3 regions of the Desulfonatronospira sp. MSAO_Bac3 genome follow, and region 1 is predicted to be linked to each of the others. Evidence: riboswitches for the same ligand, from Rfam matches in the RefSeq annotation. Region 1 holds a riboswitch; each other region holds the start of a gene.
What was found. A riboswitch is a leader RNA that binds a small molecule or an ion and turns the genes downstream of it on or off. The one in region 1 is predicted to bind cobalamin.
Positions count from the first base shown of each region.

Region 2: it holds a riboswitch for cobalamin, as region 1 does, so the genes downstream of both, D5S03_RS03400 (FecCD family ABC transporter permease) here and D5S03_RS03185 (hypothetical protein) in region 1, are expected to answer to the same signal.
Region 3: it holds a riboswitch for cobalamin, as region 1 does, so the genes downstream of both, D5S03_RS12465 (radical SAM protein) here and D5S03_RS03185 (hypothetical protein) in region 1, are expected to answer to the same signal.

Region 1 covers NZ_QYZY01000086.1:4,271-7,950, forward strand. The annotation lists gene D5S03_RS03180 (sirohydrochlorin cobaltochelatase) at 101-1,159, shown strand; cobalamin riboswitch at 1,248-1,545, shown strand; gene D5S03_RS03185 (hypothetical protein) at 1,694-2,341, shown strand; gene D5S03_RS03190 (glycine/sarcosine N-methyltransferase) at 2,352-3,158, shown strand.
Region 2 covers NZ_QYZY01000092.1:4,544-11,757, forward strand. The annotation lists gene D5S03_RS03385 (GGDEF domain-containing response regulator) at 1-1,629, opposite strand, end outside; gene D5S03_RS03390 (hybrid sensor histidine kinase/response regulator) at 1,673-3,313, opposite strand; gene D5S03_RS03395 (cobalamin B12-binding domain-containing protein) at 3,357-4,034, opposite strand; cobalamin riboswitch at 4,564-4,792, shown strand; gene D5S03_RS03400 (FecCD family ABC transporter permease) at 4,929-5,954, shown strand; gene D5S03_RS03405 (ABC transporter ATP-binding protein) at 5,958-6,731, shown strand.
Region 3 covers NZ_QYZY01000350.1:7,442-14,655, forward strand. The annotation lists gene D5S03_RS12450 (class I SAM-dependent methyltransferase) at 1-624, shown strand, start outside; gene D5S03_RS12455 (class I fructose-bisphosphate aldolase) at 789-1,865, opposite strand; gene D5S03_RS12460 (ribonucleoside triphosphate reductase) at 1,933-3,981, opposite strand; gene D5S03_RS12465 (radical SAM protein) at 3,995-4,633, opposite strand; cobalamin riboswitch at 4,707-5,003, opposite strand; gene D5S03_RS12470 (sigma-54 interaction domain-containing protein) at 5,154-6,500, shown strand; gene D5S03_RS12475 (NifB/NifX family molybdenum-iron cluster-binding protein) at 6,696-7,214, shown strand, end outside.

The DNA.
Region 1 (3,680 bases):
ACTTACTTGGGCTGCATTCTTATGCTGCCCTGTGGCTGACGCAGATCAGTCCAAGTAAGTGCGGGATTTTTTTTGTTTAAACATCAATAAGGAGATAGGTATGAGACAAGTATTGCTTTCGCTGACATTGCTTTTATTGCCCATGTTCATGATGATTCAGGGCTGTCATGCGCACAGTCACGGACACGATCATGACCATGATCACGATCACGACCATGGGCATGAACACCATCATCATGACGAGGACAAAGATATGAAAAAAGGTATTCTGCTTGCTGCTTTCGGTTCCAGTTATCCCCAGGCTCAGCCTGCTTTGGACAATATTGAGAAAATGACCAAAGAAGCCTTCCCAGAGGTGCCTGTACGCTGGGCTTACACTTCCAGGATGGTCAGGCATTCTCTGGCCAAAAAGGACAAGCATTTTGATTCCCCGGCCATGGCCCTGGCCAGAATGGAGGATGAAGGCTTTACGCACGTAGCGGTTATGTCCCTGCATACAATCGGAGGTGTGGAGTTTCATGAACTCAGGTCGGTTGTGGGTGCCTTTCAGGATATGCAGAGCAACCTGAAGCAGGTGAGCCTCAGTTCGCCTCTTTTGGGTTCACCGGATGTAATGGAAAGGGTCCGGGACAGCATGCTGGACAATCTTCCAGCAGATAGAAAAGCGGACGAGGCGGTCATCTGGGTGGGACACGGGTCTTATCATCCCAGCAATGCCTTTTACCAGGCCCTGGCCTACAAGCTGCAAAGAAAGGATGAAAACGTGTTCATGGCCACTCTCGGCTGTCTTGGCGGGTCACCTTCTTTTGAAGATGTAAAAGAAGAAGTTAAAGCCAAGGGCATTGATAAGGCCTATCTTGTGCCATTCATGTCCGTAGTGGGAGCGCATACCATCAGGGATGTGGCCGGCAAGGACAATTCCGGCCATGACCATTCCCACGATCATGGACACGAACACAATCATGATCACGAACATAACCATTCTCATGACCACGGCCATGACCACGATCATGACCATCACCACGGTGATCCCTGGAAGCAAAGGTTGCAGGATGCCGGCATTGAGACAGAAGTAGTTTTAAAAGGCACTGGAGAGTACGATGATTTTGTCAACATCTGGCTGGATCAACTGAAAAAGGCCGTTGAGCAATTGCATTAACAGTACATGAAGCGTCTGCATGATTTTTTTGCAGGGGCTAATTTTGCAACTTGACAAGAACGTCTTTTTTTACTTGAGTAAATAATAATTAAGGACAGTCGTCTCAGGTTTTCCCCAGTCAGGGGAAATGAAAAGGGAATCCCGTGTAAATCGGGAACCGGCCCGCGGCTGTGAGCGGGGACGAAAGCCGCATTAAGCCACTCTGGACAGAAACAGGGGAAGGCGCGGCAAGCCCAGCACTCACTTCATTTCTGTTTGTTGCTTATAATCAGGTTGTACTGCAAGGAGCCAACCGGTTTAACTGGCAACAATTAGTACCTGAAGTGAGTGCTGGGCAAGTAGGACGATCCGCAAGTCAGAAGACCTGCCTGAGACCTTATTGGACCGCCCCTTCGGCGCAGGGTGGCGGCCGAGCCTATTCGAGGATGAAAACGGGACATCCCCGGATCGAAGTGTATTTCGATCCGGGGATTTTTTTTGCAAGAAAACGGACAGAAGCGCCGGCTGTCCTCCAAACCGTTCAAGGAGGAAAAAATGGATACTATCCACCTGGAAATGCACGGGGTGTGCATGAAAAGCCGCAGTATGCGTATGACCAGGACGGGTGCGGAAGCTGTGCTGCAGTTCTGCCGGGAGTACAATATCAATGTATACCGGCTTTTTGATTCACCCGGGGATGTCAGAAGTCTTCTGCCCGCGGGAGAGCATGTGGATTGCTTAGAAGAGTGCTATATGTACTGCAATGATAAGCCGGATGTTTATGCTTATATCAATGACAGGCAGGTAAAAACACTGGATTTTGGATTGTTTCAAAATTTTACCCGGCATGCAGTGCTTGACGATGGAGGCGATGAACATGTTGTCATTGAAAAGGCGGCAATCAACGATGGCATCATGGTCTTTGAAGACAGGGGCAGTCACCTGGGACAGCTTAATATTCAGGATATACGCCTGCCCATTAAAAGATCGCTTATTGACAACAGTCTTTTGTTCAATGAAGTATATCATGGTCATAAAATGTTCAATATAAAGCTCATGGAGCTTTCTCCAGGAGCAATGCAGGCCATCAATGTGCGCAGTAACGGCCAGAAGATTTCATTTATTGATTTCTTAAACAGTGTTTCTGTCTCTGGATGGCGGGCACAGAACATGATCTCGGAAATTTCCAGAACCATTCAATAGGAGGTGTATTATGTACGCAGACAAGGAACAAAAAGAAATATTGCAGAGCAAGGGTTGCTTGCTGACTGATCAATACCTTCACGACTACGAAGACTGCTTTGTAAACAAGTGGGATGAGCTCATAGACTGGGAGAAGAGAGCCAAAAGCGAGGGGTCTTTTTTTTATGATATTTTCAGACAGAGGAATGTGCAGAGCATTATGGACGTGGCCGCCGGCACCGGCTTTCATTCGGTGAGGTTTCTTGAACAGGGCTACAGGGTGGTCAGCGTGGACGGAAGCGCCAACATGCTGGTGCAGGCCTTTGAAAACGCCCGGGACAAAGGATATATCCTGAGCACGGTGCATACGGACTGGAGACGACTCAGCTTTGATGTGCAGGGCGAATACGACGCCCTTATCTGCCTGGGCAATTCCTTTACCCACCTTTTTGATGAACACGACCGGCGCAGGGTGCTGTCCGAATTCTACAGCAAACTCAAGCCGGACGGGGTGCTTATAGTGGACCAGAGAAACTATGACCGTATCCTGGATGAAGGTTATTCCTCCAAACACAAATATTATTACTGCGGCGAGAACGTATCTGCAGAACCGGTGCAGGTGAAGGACGATCTGGTCCAGTTTGAGTATACCTTTCCAGACGCTTCTGTGTTTCATCTGAACATGTTTCCCCTGCGCAAGGCTTACATGCAGAAACTTCTCTACGAGACCGGCTTTGGGTCAGTGACCACTTACGGGGATTTTCAGGAAACCTTCAGAGGCGAGGAACCTGATTTTTATATCCATGTAGCGGATAAAGGCATACCTGACCAGAGCTGACAGTCTTGAGCCTGCGTTAGTCTGCTTAAAAAAGTGCCTGCAAATTTTTTTGCAGGCACTGCAAGACTGTCTTGTCCATCAAGGGTAACCATTATGGATGGAAACCGGTTTTCAATGGTTGTGGAGTTGTCTGTCCATGTTTTCCGGCCAGGGCCTGGCCCGATGTCTCAGAAAAATGCCGGCTAATTTTTAACCTGGACCATCATTGTCATTGACCGCCTTTCATATTTCTCTCCGGAGTATTAAATTAGGATAAATGCATTACCTTTTGTACTCCAGCTTTTTGCGTAATATCCAGTACCAGGGGATTGGAAGGTGTTCCTCGTTCTGCGGCATCGCCGCCGTTCTTGGTTCTTGGTTTTAACAAAGAACTAAGAAACTTGAGAGTTAAAAGTTATCGGTTAATTGTTAATAGTTGAAGAAAAAAGGTCATGATTTCAGGTGGTTGTGCTGCATGCATTCTGAATGTGCAAGTTTAAAAAAGTGCTGTAAATTCAAGGTGTTGTGCGAGAACTTCTGACT
Region 2 (7,214 bases), on a different contig from region 1:
TGGATCTTTCTTGGCCCGGTACATGCTTTGGTCCGCCAGGCGCAGCAGTTCCTGAGGGTCAGCGGCATCATCGGGATATATACTGATCCCCATACTGAAATCCTGGTGAATCTCCACCCCCTCCAGCACAAAAGGCCTGCTCATCTCACTTGATATTTTCCGGGCCACCCGCAGGACATCCTGACTGCTGCTGATACTTCCAAGAACTACTACAAACTCATCCCCTCCATAACGGGCCACTGTATCGCTTTTGCGTACACACTTCTGCAGGCGCTGTCCCACCTGGTAAAGAAGCTTGTCCCCAGCCATATGACCGTAAAGATCATTGACCGGCTTGAATGAGTTGAGATCAAAAAAGACAACCCCCACTTTGTGCCCGTAGCGCGAAGCCATGGCAAAAGCCCTCTCCAGCCGGTCCAGCAGAAGCTCCCGGTTGGGCAGTTCCGTAAGATAGTCATGCATGGCCCTGTACGCCATCTCTTCCTGGGCCTTCTTCAACAGGGTAATATCCGAAATCATGGCGTACCACATTTTCTCCCGGACATCGCTGTAGGGAACGGTACTTATGCGCAGCCACTTATAGGAGTTGTCCCGGTCCAGCACCCGGAACTCCCCATGAAATGGTTCATTTCTGTTCAGACTGTCGCCCATGCTTGAGCTCACCTGCTCTGAGTCATCCGGGTGAACATTGTCCCACAGCCTGACCGGATCCTTCAGGATATCTTCCGGGGTGACCCCCAGAAGCTCAGTTACTCCCCGGCTCACAAACAGAGGCAAAAGCCCTTTTTCTTCCTGGACCTGGTACTGAATCACGGCTCCGGGCATATTTGCGGTTACTTCCTTGAGCAGCTTTTCGCTTCTCTCCAGTGCCTGCCGGCTTTTCTGCATATCGGTTATGTCCTGGGCAACCTCAACTATGCTCAGCATCCTGTCATGCTCGTCCTTAACCGGATAAGCCCGCACTTCCCATATCCTGCCGTCCGGAGTATCCACGATGGAATGATCCGGGCTCTTGCTTTCCAGAGACCTGGTGACCGGACACTTGCGGCAGGGCTTATCATTTTCGTTCCACAGATGGTAGCATTTGCGGCCGATGAGTTCTTCGGCCCTCATGTCGAGACTGTCCGCCGCCGCCTGATTGGCCCAGAGTATGGTCAGTTCATGGTCCATGCACAGAACCAGCTCCCTGATGCTGTTCAGGACCATTTCATACCACCTTCTGTCTTCATCCAGCCTCATCTCGGCATACCTTATGCGCAGCATGGCCTCGATCTGAGCCAGAAGCTCCCTTGTCCTGACCGGCTTCACCAGGTATCCGTCAGCTCCGGACTCCAGTCCCTGGGCCCTGTCATCGGATTCGGTCTGAACACCGGAAAACATTATCACATAAGTTCCCTGCAGCCGGGAGTCTGATTTGATTTTTCTGCATATCTCCAGGCCTCCCATGTCCGGCAGCATCACATCCAGCAAAACCAGGGCAGGCCTTCTGTTATAGACCATTTCCATGGCCTTTTCTCCGGTGGGGGCCTTCAAGACGTTGTATCCGGCCTCCTGCAGCACTCTGGAGGTCTGCATCATGGTCACGGGATCATCCTCTACAACCATGATCTCTTTTGCATTGGCGTTCATATTAACTTTTTTCCTCCTGCATCAGGAGTGCCCCCCAAAAAACCTAACCAGCTTCAGGGCTTAAAATTGACCCGAGAACCCGCTGTAACCGCTGGAAATTAAAAGGCTTGGGCAGCAGATCATCCGCCCCCGCCTGCAGAAAATTTTCCTGTTCCTCATGATCCAGGGCACTCATGACCACCACCGGCAGCTTTTCCCTGCCCTGTTCCTTCTCAATGGTGCGAAGCCTCTGCAGTACTTCCATGCCGCTCATTTCAGGCATGACAATGTCCAGTAGAATCAGGTCAAAGCTGTCTTCCTGCAGGGCCTGAAGCACCTTTTGCCCATTGTCCACAAGTTTGTATTCCACACCCATCTTATCCAGGTATCTGGCCAGTATGGTCTGGTTCATGGGCTCATCTTCCGCCACCAGGATCCTGCCGGAAAAATTCAGTGGTTTCTGCTCGATGGTCTTCTTTTCTTTGTGCAGGGCATCATGCCCGGACTTGAGGTGCATGGGCAGAGTTATGGTGAATGTAGTTCCTGCCCCCTGACTGCTCTGCACTTCTATTGTGCCGTCATGCGCTTCCACAAGTCTTCTGGCGATGGCCAGACCAAGGCCCACGCTCCCCTCTCCCTGGGTAGGCCTGGAACTGGTGGTCTGATATTCTGCAAAGAGCCTGTCCATTTCTTCACCGGGTATACCCTGTCCGTAGTCGGACACATCCAGCACCAGGTAGCCGTCTCTGGTATACAGCCTGACATCCACGGTACTGCCTGAAGGGGAGTACTTTATGGCATTGGTCAAAAGGTTGGTCACCATCTGGGTAAACTTGGCCACGTCCAGGTTGACTTGGGGCAGATCCTCCAGAACATGACAATTAAGAGAAATATCCTTTTCCCTTGCCAGCATCCGCAGAGGATCAAGGGCGTCCTGCACTACCCGGCCGGGGCGGACATTTTCCAGCTGCAGATTTATCTGACCGCTGTCGATCTTGGTCACGTCCAGAAGGTCTTCCACCATCCCCAGCATGAACCTGCTCAGGCTTTGAATCTTATCCAGCATGCCGGCACCGGTCTCGCTCAACTGGTGCTTCATGTCTTCCTGGAGCAGTTCTGCGTAAAGTTTTATGGACCCCAGAGGATTTCGCAGGTCGTGAGCAGCCATGCCCAGGAAAAAATTTTTCTGAGAATTGAGTTTTTCCAGGCGCACGATTTGCCGGGCAAGCTCGCGCTGGGCATTTGTCAGTTCATTGTTCAGGCTGGTCATTTCCTGAAGAACGGTGTTTCCCTCTTCCATGAACTGCTGCTCTCTGGCCTGGGTGGAATACTTCTTGTAAGCCTCCCGGATAAGATTGGTCTGCTCGTTATTGACCTTCAACAGCTCCTGGTAAAGATCGTTTAGAATGTCCCTGCTGTCTCCGGCCGTGATGACCATGTTATCCTGCACCCTGACCCCGGTAAAGTCTAAGGTACAGATCTCACCATTGACCTGCACGTTGAGCTCCCAGTTTAAGGCCAGTCCCTGTTCGTCCAGCTGCTTCCAGAAATTTTCAGCCTTCTGCATGGAATCCTGATGAAGGATATCATGAAAAAACAAGTCACCTGCAGCGTTTTCCATGTCCTTGAGGCCGTTGTACAGGACTTCCCGTATTCTGCCCGAGGCTTCACAGACTATGGCCAGGCAGTTAAGTGAGTTCTGCATAGCTTATCATCCTGATTCAAATCCTGATCTACATCTGGCTGGTTCAGGAGCACAGACTGAAGGCCAGTTCAACAGCCTGCACAGCATCCATTGCGCTTCCGTCTGCTCCGATTTTCTCCCATCCTCCGGGCTCCTGCAGGAATGCATGGCCTCCCACCATAATTTTCACGCCTTCCAGTCCCGGAGTCTGCCTTACTTCCTTTATAATGGCCTCCACCCTCGGCCTGTTGGAAGTCAGTGTGGCTGATACAGCCAGAAGATGGACATTCTGATCCTTAACAGACCTGACCACTTCTTTTTCGGGCATGTTGGCCCCCAGGTAATAAGTATCCCAGCCCTTCATCTCCAGAAGATCCGTGACCATGCGGATGCCCAGTTCGTGCAGCTCCCCGCCCACACAGCAGGCCACCATGGACAGTCCGTTTTTTTCAAAAGTCATGATCCTGGGGTACAAATGAGACATGATGAGCTGGGTTACAGCGGTGCAGTAATGCTCCTGGGCAATGCTTATCTGGTTGGCAAGCCACAACCGGCCCATTTCATACTGAACCGGCTGAAAAACATACATGTATATATCCTGGATATCCACTCCCCGGTTCACTGCGTCCAGGATCAGGCGGACAGCTTCATTGCGACTGGACCCGCGTATGCAGTCCAGATAGGACTGGGCAAGTTCACAGTAAGGATTCTCTTTGCTGATACAGGAGGCTTGCTTGTTCATGGACTCATCCACAGTTTTGATATATTTATCGGTTCTACATCGTCTCCGGCCGGGACCGGCCTGTTTACAAGCAACTACAAAATTCAGTTCAGTTATATTGACACTCGACTCCCCGCCTGCCCCGGACAAGACAGCAGAGATTTTCCCTGCGCCTTTGCTTCATGGCGATTATATAAATAATGTCAAAAAAAGCCAGTAAAAGCAATCCGCTGAACAGACCGGAATACATACGGACTGAAAAAAAACCCGAGATATCAAGTGGAAAGACATAATCCTTTTATCTTACGATACCCTGTCCTCTGTTACCTGTCCTGCAGACCGGGACGGCGTCAGTTTGCTGATTAATTCTGGACAGATAAATCTCCAGTAAATGACTGTGAATATTTTTTAAAATAAAACCAGAGGTTTGAGTGACGTTTTCTCAGCAGATTCCTTTTCTTGACTTCACCTGCAGTTCAAGATATCAGGATAAATCACTTGAAGCAGGTACCGGCAAAGGCAGCTTCCAGCTGCTGATGCACGCTCACCTGACGGAGAAGAAGGTTCGGGTGCGCTTTGCGCCTAACAGGGAACCCTGTGCAAGTCAGGGACGGACCCACCGCTGTAACCGGGGACCAAAGCCGCATTCAGGCCACTGCCCCGCACTTACTTTTCTATGGGTGTTTTTTCCTTGAAGAAAAAAGTAAGTGCGGGGCGGGAAGGCGCGGCAAGTAGAAAGATCCGGAAGTCAGAAGACCTGCCTGAACCTCTTGAAGAATTGCCGGGCCGGACAATCGGCAAAAAAAGATCATGATGCCGCGGATGAAAATGGGACATCCCCGGGTCGACAACAATCGGCCCGGGGTTTTTTTATTTCAGAAGACAGAAAAGAAGGCTGGTTATCTTCAATATTTTATGCGCATAAGGACATCCATACTTCTCGTTACCCTGACATTCATGCTTCTGGGCATGATCATCGCCTCGGTAAGCATGGGCTACGTCCAGGTGCCTCTGTCCACCACTTTCCAGATGCTCTTTTACAAGATCACCGGGCAGCAGGAGCTTTTGCTCCAGGCAGACCCGCTGGTTTACACCGTGATTTTCGAGGTCAGGCTGCCCAGAGTACTCACCGCAGCCATTGTTGGCGCGGGCCTGGCCCTGGCCGGAGTCATATTCCAGGGTCTTCTGCTGAACCCCCTGGCCGACCCGTATACTTTGGGGGTATCATCCGGAGCGGCTTTCGGGGCCTCCCTGGTGCTGCTTTTCAACCTGCAGTTCCTTGGGCTTTACACCCTGCCCCTGTTCGCCTTTATCGCCGGATGCCTGACCCTTCTCTTTGTGGTCTATCTTTCGGCCACGGCCGGGGGACTGTCCTCCAACAATCTTATTTTGTCCGGAGTGATAGTCAGCGCCATTCTTTCAGCCGGCATAAGCCTGTTCAAGTACCTGGCCCAGGAAAGGGTCTCGGTGATAATATTCTGGCTCATGGGCAGCTTTGCCTCCAGCACCTGGCCGGAGCTTATCCTGACTTCGTCCATGGTGTTTCTGGGATTCATGGTCTTCATGTTTTATTCCAGGGATATAAATCTCATCTGCCTGGGCAGCCGGGCCGCGGCGTCTCTCGGCGTGGACACCACTAAGCTCAGGATTATCCTCCTGATAACCGCTTCCCTGGTGGCCGCGGTCTGCGTATCCATCTCCGGGATAATCGGGTTTGTAGGCCTTCTGGTGCCGCACATGATGCGCTCTCTAACCGGACCGGAGCACAGAAGCCTTTTGCCGGTGAGCCTTTTGTGCGGGGCGGTGCTTCTTCTGGCCGCGGACACTTTGACCAGGACCATGCTTCCGGCGGAAGTGCCCATTGGGGTGCTTACAGCCCTCATTGGCGGGCCTTTTTTCTGCTATATCTTCCGCAAACGCCAGATGCAGTTCAGGGTGTAGAGTATGGCCTTTTCCATGAAAGATGTACATTTCGCCCTGGGAGAAACCAGCATCCTGGAAGATATAAACATTGACCTGCCTCCGGGCAGAATATACGGCATCCTGGGTCCCAACGGCAGTGGCAAGTCCACCTGGCTGGACCTGCTCATCCGGCACAGGGTGCCGCAGCAGGGCATGGTAGAGTATAACGGCCGCCCCCTGGGATCATACTCCAGGAAACAGATATCCAAGGAAATGGCCTTAGTTCCCCAGGACTACCGCCTGAACTTTCCCTTCCAGGTCCTGGAGGTGCTGCTCATGGGCAGATATCCTTTTCTGCCGCGCTTTGCCTCTCCTGGCAGCCGGGACCTGGATATCGTCCGGGAGGTTATGCAGAAGACCGGCCTGGAAAAATTTCAGGACAGGATGGTTACTGAGCTGAGCGGTGGTGAGCGCCAGCGGGTGGTTTTCGCCAGGGCCCTGGTTCAGGATACGCCGGTGCTCATTCTGGATGAAGCCACGGCCAGCTTAGATATCAAACACGGCCTGCACCTTCTGTCCTTAGTGCGGCAAAAAAACCAGCAGGCCCGGACCACGGTCTTTTCCGTGTTTCAGGATATCAACCTGGCTGCAGCCTTCTGCAGCCATATTATATTTTTCAAGCAGGGACGAATCCTGCTGCACGGCCCGACTACAGAAGTGCTCACCCCGCAAAACCTGGAGCGCGTCTTTGACGTCCGGGCCAAGGTCTATTTCGACGATTATGCACAGTCCACCCAGGTGGTGTTCAAGGTTTAACATCTCTGTGCGCGCATCTTAGTTATCTGTTAATTGTTATCTGTTATCTGTTAATTGTTAATTGTTAATTGTTAATTGGGGTAAGGCAACTCCCGGAAAATAGAATTATTAACCTGGGTGGGCGGCGACCTTTTAATTTCCCGCATGTTGCCCAGAACTCCCCACCCTGAAACTGTTACGTTATTTTCAGGTAGTTGCCATAATCAAGCTCCAGTAGGAGTATTTATACAGATGCCTGCGACAGAGTGTTGCCACGCCTCGATCTGCTCCCCTCCTTGGCTAAGGAGGGGTTGGGGGTGGTTCGATATTTAGCTCCCTTCCTTAACCGGCTTCTATTCAGGCCAAGCAGGGGAGCTGTACCGTGGCCTGGATTTACTTGGGTGGTGGACTTCTGGAATGTTGATAAGGAAGGGATTTCATACAACCACCCCCGGCCCCTCCTTGGCTAAGGAGGGGAGCTACACCGTGCCCTGGATTTACTTG
Region 3 (7,214 bases), on a different contig from region 1:
AACAACCTCTACAACCTCATAATCAGCGACGTCACCAGACTATGCTACAAAAACTGCATGAATTACTATCCAGACAACTCGGTCATTCTGGATGTGGGCATAGGCAACGGGGTGATGCTCAAAAAAAATCACGAACTCATCAAAAAGAAAAACCTGCAAATAACCGGCCTGGACATTAATAAGTACTACCTGGAGCACTGCAGAAAACTCATTAACGCATACGACCTTCAGGACCAGGTCCAGGTCCTGCACCAGTCCGTAACCACGTACGATCCCCCCCATGAGGGATACTTTGACTATGTTTTTTTCGGGATGAGCTTCATGCTCATGGAAGATCAGAAAGCAGTCCTGGACAGGGCCAAAAAGTGGGTCAAGCCCGACGGAGAGGTCATATTCTTTCAGACCATGTTCAAAAACAGGTCCAAATTCATGGAATTCGTCAAACCCAGACTCAAATTTATCACCACGGTTGACTTTGGCAAGGTCACCTATGAAAACGATTTCTATGCTTTGCTCAATGAAGAAAACCTCTCCCCGTGCAAAGACATGCTGCTCAAGAAAAACGTCTTCAAGGGGGAATGCCGCATGATAGTCACCCAGCCCGAACAGAGCGTGGGCAGTTAAAGGCTGAAAACCAGCTAAACAGGGCGCATCCAGCTGCAAGAACATTAGTCTTTATAACTGGCCGGAAAAATATCCACTTCAAAAGGGGACGAAAGGTTATCGCCCCCTTTTTTATTCGTCTCAGTGCAGCCTGATGGCCTGCAAAAAGCCATGTGGCAGGCCCATCAGGCTACAGTTATCTTATCGTCCAGATAGACGTCCTGGATGAGATTTAAGAGTTTTGCCCCTTCATCCATGGGCCTTTGAAAGGCTTTCCGACCGCTGATGAGCCCCATTCCTCCGGCCCGCTTGTTTATAACCGCTGTGCGTACAGCTTCGCCGTAGTCGTTTTTGCCGGAGGCCCCTCCGGAATTAATCAGCCCGGCCCGGCCCATGTAGCAGTTGGCCACCTGGTAACGGGTCAGGTCTATGGGGTGATCCGTGGTCAGGTCACTGTAAATACGTTCATCCAGCTTGCCATAAGAAGAATCCCCGGTATTCAGGGCCTTGTAGCCGCCATTCACCTCAGGCAGCTTCTGCTTGATTATGTCCGCCTGCAGGGTGACTCCCAGGTGATTGGCCTGCCCGGTGAGATCTGCTGCCACGTGATAGTCCACGCCTCCTGTCTTGAAGGCACTGTTTCGCATATAGCACCAAAGAATCGTGGCCATACCCAGCTCATGAGCATAGGCAAAGGCCCTGGCTACTTCCACGATCTGGCGGTCCGAATTGTCCGCCCCGAAATATATGGTCGCCCCCACCGCGGCGGCCCCCATGTCGCTGGCCTGGTCAATGGTTCCGAACATGATCTGATCAAAGGTGTTGGGATAGGTTAGCAGCTCGTTGTGGTTGATCTTGACCACAAAGGGTATTTTGTGGGCATACTTGCGCGCCACCGCCCCCAGCACCCCGAAGGTGGAGACCACGGCGTTGCATCCGCCTTCCATGGCCAGCTTTACAATATTTTCCGGATCAAAATATGCAGGGTTTTTGGCAAAGGATGCCCCGCCGGAATGTTCCACCCCCTGATCCACGGGCAGGATGGACATATATCCTGTGCCACCCAGACGCCCATGGCTGAAAAGGCGCTCCAGGTTAACCAGCACCCGGTTATTCCTGTCGGAGAGGGCATACACTTTATCCACAAAGTCCACCCCGGGCAGGCAGAGCTGATCCCTGGCAATGGTCCGGCATTGATGGTTCAGCAGAAATTCCGCTTCGTCTCCCAGCATCTCGGTTAATTCACTATGATTATGGGCCATAACAGTTCCTCCTGAGGAATATGTAACAGTTTAAAATTTTGCAGCCACCCGGCTTTAACAGCCAAGACTAAACCGCCTCTACCTGGTAAACCTCCCTGTCCTGGTACTCGGACTGTTTGCCCCTGTTCCACAGCTTTACCGGGCGGTAATAGCCCACTACCCTGGTATAGACTTCTGCTTCCCGGCTGCAGTGCGGGCACAGCTCATGCTCGCCCGGGAGGTATCCGTGGTCTTTGCATACTGAAAAAGTCGGGGTGATGGATATGTATGGAACTTTAGTCATGGTCATGGCCTTGACAATGAAATTTTTCAGGGCATCCAGATCTGAGACCGCCTCCCCCAGAAAGGTATGAAAAACTGTGCCCCCGGTATAAAGGGGCTGCAGGCCGTCCTGGTGCTCCAAAGCCCTGAATACGTCCCGGGTGGCTCCCACCGGCAGGGTTGTGGAGTTGGTATAGTACGGTGTGCCGTTGCCCGAGGCGTAAATCTGTCCGTACAATGTCTTGTCGGTCTTGGCCAGACGGTAGCTGGTACCCTCGGCCGGAGTGGCCTCCAGATTGTACAGATTTCCGGTTTTTTCCTGATAATCCCTGGTCAGGTCCCGAAGGTGATTGAGCACTCTCTGCATCAGCCTGGTGCCGGCATCACTTTCTATACCCTTGCCCAAAAGATTGATGCAGGCCTCGTGTCCGCCGATAAGGCCGATGGTGCTGAAGTGGTTGGTCAGGCCGTTTTTAAGGTACCTTCTGGAAAAAGGAAAAAGACCTCGCTCCATATTATCCTGGATGAGCTTTCTTTTGAATTCTAAGGAATCTCGGGCCAGCCCGGCATATTCAGTAATGATGTCCAGGAAGTCCTCCTCCCCCTGGGCCAGAAAGGCCAGCTTGGGCAGGTTCAGGGTGACCACCCCTATGGATCCGGTAAGATCCCCGGCCCCGAAAAGCCCGCCGGTGCGTTTTTTTAACTCGCGCAGGTCCATCTGCAGACGGCAGCACATGGAGCGCACATCTTCCGGGCTTAGATCGGAATTTATAAAGTTTTGAAAATAGGGAGCCCCGTACTTGGCTGTTAGCTCCAGAAGAAGCCTGCCCACACTGCTGTCCCAGGGAAAATCGGAAGTGACATTGTACGTGGGTATGGGAAAAGAAAAAATGCGGTCGTGATAATCACCTTCAAGCATGACCTCCAGAAAGGCCCGGTTGATCATTTCCATTTCCGGCTCAAAGTCCCCGTAGGCATCATCGGTTATCCTGCCCCCGATGATGGCTCCTTCTCCTGCAATGTGCTTTGGCGGGACCAGGTCAAAGGTCAGGTTGGTAAAAGGACTCTGACCGCCCCACCTGGATGTGGTATTCAGGTTGAAAACAAATTTCTGCATGGCCTGTTTTACCTCGTGGTAATTCAGGCCGTCATGACGGATAAAGGGGGCCAGATAGGTATCCACGTTATTGAAGGCCTGGGCCCCGGCCCATTCGTTCTGCAGAGTCCCCAGAAAATTTACCATCTGCCCCAGTGCGGAATCAAAATGCTTGGCCGGCCCTGAGGAGCACTTGCCCTCTAAGTTGAAGCCCTCCAGCAAGAGATCGCGCAGGCTCCATCCTGCGCAGTACCCGGCCAGTCCAAAGGACAGGTCGTGGATGTGAAAATAGGCATGCTCATGGGCCATGCGCACTTCTTCCGGATACTTTTCCAGGGCGTAGCGGGCCTGGACCGAACCTGAGAGATGCAGCATGAGTCCCTGGAAAGAATGGGTCATATTGGCGTTTTCATTGACCCTCCAGTCGGACTTGTACACGTAGGAATCAATGATCTCCCCGATATTCAGATAGGCCTGATCCTGGCAGCGCAGTTCCCTTCTCTTCTCGCGGTAGATGATGTACTTCTTGGCCGCGTCATAAAGCCTGGACTCCATAAGCACCATTTCCACCATGTCCTGGACGGTCTCCTGCTCCGGAATATCCTCGTGCAGCTTGCCCTCCACCTTGCGGGCCAGCCTGGAAGCCAGCAAAGGGTCCTTGATTCCGCTGGCCTTGAGGGCCTTTAAAATGGCATGGGCAATCCGGTCCGTGGACCAGGATTCCATACAACCGTCTCTTTTCTTGATCTGTTTGGGCATATTAGTGTCCTTTTTACTGGTTTGCTGTTATTCTGGACGGCCGGTAATCCTGAACTTTGAGCTCGAACCCGGGCGGCAGCCAGGCTTTTACGTTTTCAATGTCCGGATCACTTAAACCAGGCACCCGGGTGATCCTGAACATGAACCTCTCCGGGCTATCTGCAGCAAGCTCCAGAATCTGCCCCAGACAATCCCTGGCCTGCCCGGGAGCGGCCCGATCACCGGTAAGCCCCGGATACATATGCCACGGCCCCTTGATATCCACTGCTATCATTTTTATTGAGCTATGCTCAAGAGCTAGTTTTACACAATCCGGGCTGAGTCCGTTGGTGTCCAGTTTAATGGGAATGTTCAGGCTGGACAGATCATGCAGCAAAGAATCAAAACCTGGCAGAATGGTGACTTCACCGCCGGTCAGCACCAGCCCTTCCAGCCAGTTGCGGTTGCGCTGCACCTGCTCCAGCACTCCCAGGCAGTCCAGGACCGGAAAACTTTCCGGGTGCCAGGCAAAAGAAGCATTGTGGCAGGTGGGACAGCGCAGATTGCAGCCCCCGAAAAAAAGAACCGCGCTTATCCGTCCCGGCCAGTCGCAGAGGCTGAAGGGCTCATATCCCTTGAGCATGTCCCAGGCACTATAGTCTAAATCCTGCATGATATATTGCTCCGCCGGATAAAAGCACCGGAGCCCGTGGATCTTTACCCGCTGTCCTCGCAGGGGAAAAAGTTGATGGATAAGACTTCAGGCAGGTCTTCTGGCTCGCCCCTTCCTTTGTCGGCCTTCCCAACCCCGCACTTACTTTTTTCAAAAAAGTAGCACTACAGCGAAACTTATAAAATTTTATAACCTGCCTCACGGAGGTCAAAAAATAAGTTTCTCTTACTTTTTTGAAAAAAGTAAGTGCGGGGTTAGTGACCCAGATACGACAAAAAGATTTACAGGGCTCACAGCGGCGGGACCGCCCCGGACTTGCACCGGAGTTCCCTTTTAAGGCCTGACGGCCGCCTGAAGCAGACTGTAAAGAATTTCAGAGTATTATTATCAAATAAGAACCGACACAATAACACCGGTGCCCAGGGAGTTCAACAGTAAAAATCAGCAAAACAATAAAGACTTACTTTCAAGCTGCCTGCAAAGACTTGCCCCATCCCCTGAATTCGTTATATCAGAACATATGAGCGGCAAAACAACAAAAGATGAACCCTGGGAAGGCTTTACCAAGGCCATACTTGAAAGCATATCCGACGGCGTCTTTACAGTAAACCGGGAGTGGATGATCACCTCCTTCAACCGGGCCGCGGAGCAGATTACCGGCATTTCCAGAGACCAGGCCCTGGGCCGGCCCTGCTGGGAAGTGCTCAGATCCAGCATGTGCCAGTCCCAGTGCGCTCTGGGATATACCCTTGAGTCAGGAAAACCAGTCATCGGCAAAGCCTGCTATATCATAGACTCCCAGGGTGGACGCATCCCCATAAGCGTATCCACTGCCATGCTTCGCAACTCCAGGGGCGAACTGGTGGGAGGAGCCGAGACCTTTCGCGACCTGAGCGAAGTGGAGAGATTACGTCTGGAACTCAAGGGTGGTCTGTCCACCGGCAATCTCGTAAGCCACAGCCCGGCCATGCAGAAGGTACTGCAGATCATCCCGGCGGTGGCCGCAAGCTCCAGCACGGTGCTCATCCTGGGGGAGACCGGCACTGGAAAAGAACTGGCAGCAAAAACCATTCATTCCTTAGGGTCCAAAAAGGACGCTCCTTTTGTGCCCGTAAACTGCGGTGCACTGCCTGACACCCTTCTGGAGTCCGAGCTCTTCGGATACAAGGCCGGAGCTTTTACTGGTGCAGAACGGGACAGGCCCGGCCGCTTCGCCCAGGCCGGAAACGGGACCCTGTTTCTGGACGAAATCGGAGAGGTCAGCCAGGCTCTCCAGATCCGCCTGCTGCGAGTACTCCAGGAAAAGGCCTATGACCCCCTTGGCTCCTCCAGACCGGAAAAAACCAACGCTAGGATCATAACCGCCACCAACAGGGACCTGGAAGAAATGGTGCGGCAGAAACTCTTCCGCCAGGACCTGTACTACCGCATAAATATCGTGCGTATAGAACTGCCTCCCTTGAGACACAGAAAAGAAGATATCCCCCACCTGGCCCAGCATTTTGTAGACAGGTTCAACCGCCTCCAGAGAAAAGAGGTCCAGGGCCTTACACCCGAGGCCGTTTCTCTTTGCATGGCATACGACTGGCCGGGAAATATACGGGAACTGGAAAACATCATCGAAAGGGCCTTTGTGCTGTGTTCCCGGGGCAAAATCGGCATTGAACACCTGCCCGCGGAACTGACACTCAAGGATACTGAAATACCTGCGGACTTTCAGACCACAAAACACATCCTGGAGGCCAGGAGTATTGAAAAGGCCCTGGAACAGACCGGCAACAACAAAACCAGAGCCGCCAGGCTTCTGGGCATGCACAAGAGCACCCTGCACCGCAAGCTGAAAAAACTGAACATCCACACTCCATGACCTTCTCCCGCACACCCTGGAAACCACACCTACAGTAGCAAAAAAGCTACTATGATACCGCCCGACAGGCGCACTGATGCGACCATACATTTTGCAGATCAACCTGCCTTTATTTAAAAAACAAATTTATTTCAATATGTTAAATAGCTCAGCACCATAAAATCCAGTCGGCATATTAAATGCAACTCCCTGGACATGAAAGCGGCTGTAAGCACATGGCAGGACCGGGTGGCCCCGGTTTTTGATGTTTCCAACACTATTGTGGTGGTGGATATTGAATCCGGCGCAGTCAGCAACAGATGGTCTGAATACCTGGACGAAAACGACTCTTCAGCCAAAATACTCAGACTGGCCGGGCTGAAAATAGACATGCTGGTTTGCGGAGCCATCTCTAAGTCCCTTTGCCATCTTATCGCCGCCAGCGGAATTACAGTTGTGCCTTTTGTATCCGGGCGGGTTAACGAAGTCATACAGGCACTGATGGATGACAGACTGAATGAGGAACGCTTTGACATGCCCGGGCGGCGCAAATGCTTTTTCAATCCTGAAAAATGTTCTTTCAAAAAAAAGGAGGCCCATATGCCGGGCAGAGGAAAATCAGGTCAAGGTGCAGGACAGCCTGGTGGATGTGCCGGAAAAACCGGTCCAGGCCGTGGACAGGGCGGAGGCATGAACACCAGCGGATTTTGTGCCTGCCCTCAATGCGGACACAAG